DNA from 2 places in the Streptomyces sp. NPDC006458 genome. Region 2 is predicted to be linked to the other one. Evidence: riboswitches for the same ligand, from Rfam matches in the RefSeq annotation. Region 2 holds a riboswitch; the other holds the start of a gene.
The links. Region 2 has a riboswitch for glycine ahead of gcvP (aminomethyl-transferring glycine dehydrogenase). Riboswitches for the same ligand answer to the same signal wherever they lie in the genome.
Positions count from the first base shown of each region.

Region 1: linked by a shared signal. The riboswitch ahead of gcvT (glycine cleavage system aminomethyltransferase GcvT) and the one ahead of gcvP (aminomethyl-transferring glycine dehydrogenase) in region 2 are both predicted to bind glycine.

Region 1 is NZ_JBEXPR010000033.1:33,172-35,352, forward strand. It holds gene gcvT (glycine cleavage system aminomethyltransferase GcvT) at 1-1,013, opposite strand, end outside; glycine riboswitch at 1,189-1,282, opposite strand; gene ABZZ79_RS33215 (AAA family ATPase) at 1,455-2,129, shown strand.
Region 2 is NZ_JBEXPR010000012.1:10,480-12,660, reverse strand. It holds gene gcvP (aminomethyl-transferring glycine dehydrogenase) at 1-868, opposite strand, end outside; glycine riboswitch at 1,045-1,140, opposite strand; gene ABZZ79_RS17800 (PRC-barrel domain-containing protein) at 1,255-1,629, shown strand; gene ABZZ79_RS17795 (DNA polymerase IV) at 2,072-2,181, opposite strand, start outside.

The DNA.
Region 1 (2,181 bases), on a different contig from region 2:
TCGACGTACGCCATGGCGATCGGCTTGCCCAGGGTGGGGGAGGGGGCGCCGGAGGTGACCTCCCCGATCACCTCGCCGCCCGCGACCACGGCGAACCCGGCGCGCGGCACCCGGCGGCCCTCGGCGACCAGACCGACCAGCACACGCGGCGGGTTCTGCTCCGCGCGGGCGGCGGCCTCGGCCAGCGCCTCGCGGCCGACGAAGTCGCCCTCCTTCTCGAACTTGACCACGCGGCCGAGCCCGGCGTCGAAGGGGGTGAGCGACGTGGTCAGCTCGTGCCCGTACAGCGGCATGCCCGCCTCCAGGCGCAGCGTGTCCCGGCAGGACAGACCGCACGGGATCAGACCGACGCCCTCGCCCGCCTCGGTCAGCGCCTGCCACAGCCGCACGGCGTGCTCCGGCTTCACGAACAGCTCGAAGCCGTCCTCGCCGGTGTAGCCGGTGCGCGCGATCAGCGCCGGGACGCCCGCGACCGTGCCGGGCAGACCGGCGTAGTACTTCAGGCCGTCCAGGTCGGCGTCCGTCAGCGACTTCAGGATGCCTGGGGACTCCGGGCCCTGGACGGCGATCAGCGCGTACGCGTCACGGTCGTCGCGGACCTCGGCGTCGAAGCCGTCCGCGCGCTCGGTCAGCGCGTCCAGCACCACCTGAGCGTTGGAGGCATTGGCGACGACCATGTACTCGGTCTCGCCCAGCCGGTAGACGATCAGGTCGTCCAGGATGCCGCCGTCGGCCCGGCAGATCATGGTGTAGCGGGCCCGGCCGACACCCACCGCGGCGATGTTGCCGACGAGCGCGTGGTTCAGCAGAGCCGCGGCCTGAGGGCCGGTGACGGTGATCTCGCCCATGTGCGAGAGGTCGAAGAGCCCGGCCCTGGTGCGCACGGCGTTGTGCTCGTCGCGTTCGGAGCCGTAGCGCAGCGGCATGTCCCAGCCGGCGAAATCGGTCATCGTCGCGCCCAGCGAGCGATGCAGGGCGTCGAGCGCGGTAAGCCGGAGTTCGGTACTGCTCATCGGTCGGTCGTCTCCCAAGTACACGACAGGCGAGGTCATTCCTCCCCATCTGTCATCGGAACCTGAGAGGTTCGCCATGACCGTCCGTACACATACGTACAACGACGCAGGGGAAGGACATGGCTTGCACCTTGGGTGGGACCACTGCTGGCAGCGGCCCGCTTTTCAGATGTGCCTCGCCCGCGCGGTAACGGGGCCTGAGAGATTCAAGGGAGGGACTTGCTCCTTCGGCGCCCCAGTCGGACTGGGGACTCTCCCGCGCGGATTCAAACGGCCGGTATGCAGTTGGCGAGCCCATCATTGCACGCATCGGCCGAGCACGGCAGGCCGCATCTGTAACCGGGCTGTGGCAGTACGCACGCGAAATCCGGAGGCGTACCGCATTACCGTCTCTTTACACTCGATGGGCAAGGGTCTCGTGACCCGCCCCAGGGGAGGACGATCACGGTGGACAGGACCACGCCGTACGCCACGAGCCAGGCCCTCGCGCTGCCCGCACAGCACGGCGCCCCGGCCCGGGACGCCTGCCCCGCACACTCCGCGCCCGTCGTCCGCGACCTGCGCGAGCGCTCCGGCCGCAGCCCGCGCGCCCTGCACTTCGGCCCCGCCGACCTCGTCGTGATCACCGGGCTGCCCGGCAGCGGCAAGTCCACCCTCATGCGGCGCACCGTGCCCGGCGCCCGCATCGACTCCCAGGACACCCGCGACCGCTTCGACGCCCGCGCACCCCGCTTCCTGCCGTACGCCGTCTACCGCCCGCTCGTCCGCCTCGCCCACTACGCCGGACTGCACCGCGCCCTGCGCACCGGCGGGGGCGTCGTCGTGCACGACTGCGGCACCCAGGCCTGGGTGCGCGGCTGGCTGTCCCGGGCGGCCCGCCGCCGCGGCGGCACCCTGCATCTGCTGCTCCTCGACGTCACCCCCGAGCAGGCCCTGGCCGGCCAGCGCGAGCGCGGCCGCGGTGTCTCGCGCTACGCCTTCCGCCGCCACCGCGGCGCCGCCGCGCGCCTGCTGCGCCGTGTCGAGCGCGGCGAACTGCCCGGCGGCTGCGGCTCGGCCGTCCTCCTCGACCGGGACGCGGCGGACGCCCTGCGCCGGATCCGCTTCACGGGCTGACAAACCGGCTTCACGGGCCGGCACACCGGCTTCACGGGCCGGGAGGCGGGCT
Region 2 (2,181 bases):
CGTGCGGTCCGCCGAAGCCCATCGGCACACCGAAGCGCTGCGTCGTGCCGACCGCGATGTCCGCGCCCAGCTCGCCCGGCGACTTCAGCAGCGTCAGCGCGAGCAGGTCGGCGGCGACGGTCACCAGCGCGCCGAGCTCATGAGCCTGGTCGATGAGCGGCTTGATGTCCCGGACGGCACCGGAGGCACCCGGGTACTGGACCAGTACACCGTTGATCTCGCGCCCGGCGACCTCGGCCGGGATGCCCTCGCCCAGGTCGGCGACGACGACCTCGACACCGGTCGGCTCGGCGCGGGTCTCGATCACGGCGATCGTCTGCGGCAGCGCGTCCGCGTCGACGAGGAAGAGGCCCTTCTTGTTCTTGCCCATGCGCCGGGACAGCGCCATGGCCTCGGCGGCCGCGGTGCCCTCGTCGAGCAGGGAGGCGCCGGAGGTCGGCAGCCCAGTCAGCTCGGCGACCATGGTCTGGAAGTTCAGCAGCGCCTCCAGGCGGCCCTGCGAGATCTCCGGCTGGTACGGCGTGTACGCGGTGTACCAGGCCGGGTTCTCCATGACGTTGCGCAGGATCACCGGCGGCGTGAAGGTGCCGTAGTAGCCGAGACCGATCATCGAGCCGAGGACCTGGTTGCGGTCGGCCAGCGAGCGCAGCTCGGCGAGCACCTCGGCCTCGGTACGCGCGCCCGGCAGGTCCAGGGCGTCGGCGTTCTTGATCACATCCGGTACCGCGGCGGCGGTGAGCTCGTCGAGCGAGCCATAGCCGACCTGCGCGAGCATCTTGGCCCGCGCCTCCTGGTCGGGCCCGATGTGGCGCTGCTCGAAGGGGATGCCCTGTTCGAGCTCGGAGAGCGGCGTGCGCTGGGCGGTCATTGCGGAGGCCTCCTGGTCTGACGCGACCTTCGAGGGGTACCACGGCGCTGGTACCCCGACGGCCTCCCCCTCTGTCATCTCAACCTGAGAGCTTCACCGGGTGGCCCGAGGGCACCCGGCTTTCACCGTCGGTGAGAGCGGAAGCCGTGAACACCCGCCCTGCTTTCCAGAGTGGCCTCATCCGTGCGGTACGTGGGCCTGAGAGATTCCGGGGAGGATTTGCTCCTTCGGCGCCTCCGGTGATCACCGGAGGACTCTCCCGCACGGGGTCAGCAGCCATCTGCAAGCCTACCAGCGAGGTTCGCCTCCGGGCCTTCGAGTGGCCGGGCTCACCAATGTGCTCTTTCGTAGTGCTTACGGATGAGTTCCGACCAAGTGGAGGGCTCGTGCAGACCGACATCGATCCGCGCAATCTGATCGGCCGCAAGGCTTTCGACCGCGACGGCACGAAGATCGGCACGATCGACGAGGTGTACCTCGACGACGCGACCGGCGTGCCGGAATGGGCGGCCATACGCACCGGCCTGTTCTCCAGGGACGCCTTCGTCCCCCTGGAGCCCAGCGAACTGATCGAGGGCACACTCCACGTCCCCTTCGAGCGAGCCTTGATCAAGGATGCACCCGACTTCGGCGTGGGCCGCCATCTCTCCCCCGAACAGGAACTCCAGCTCTACCACCACTACGGCCTGGATGTGGCCCCGCCTCCACCACTTCCCGACCGGGACTTCGGAAACGTGGCGGGCAAGGAGGAGCCCCACTGAAGCGACCCCCTCCTGCCGCCCTCCGGCGGGCACGCCCCGGACCGCGCCCCGCGCGACTATGGGATGGGTGGGCCCGGCCCGGCTGCCCCTCGCGCCGCACGGACAGGGCGGGGGCGGCCTTTCGGCAGGGCTGAGTGCGGCGACGACCCATGATCCTTGCGACGCGGACTCGCACGGGCCGGCCTCGGACGAGGCTGTCGCGCCATACGCCAGCGTTCGGTGGCCGCCGCCGCGTTCCCCTCGCTCCTGCCGGGTGCGCAGCCGACCTCCAGGGGCGCGGGAACTGCGCGACCAGCCCCGTACGGCCCGCAGTCGAGGTCCCATGTCGCGCGGAGGGAGGCGACACGGCCGACGCCCGAGGCGCACGGGACGCCGAACGCCTTCCGCCCAGCTCGGCAGGACCCCGCCCTCCGCCCGGGCCGCCAAGCGTCCCCGCCCAGCCTTAGACCGCCGCAGCCCCCGGGACCACCGGTCCTCCCCGCACCAACGGCAACGGATCCGCCCCTTCGAGTTCGGGATCTTCGACCCTGAACGTCCGCACCCGCCCCGGCT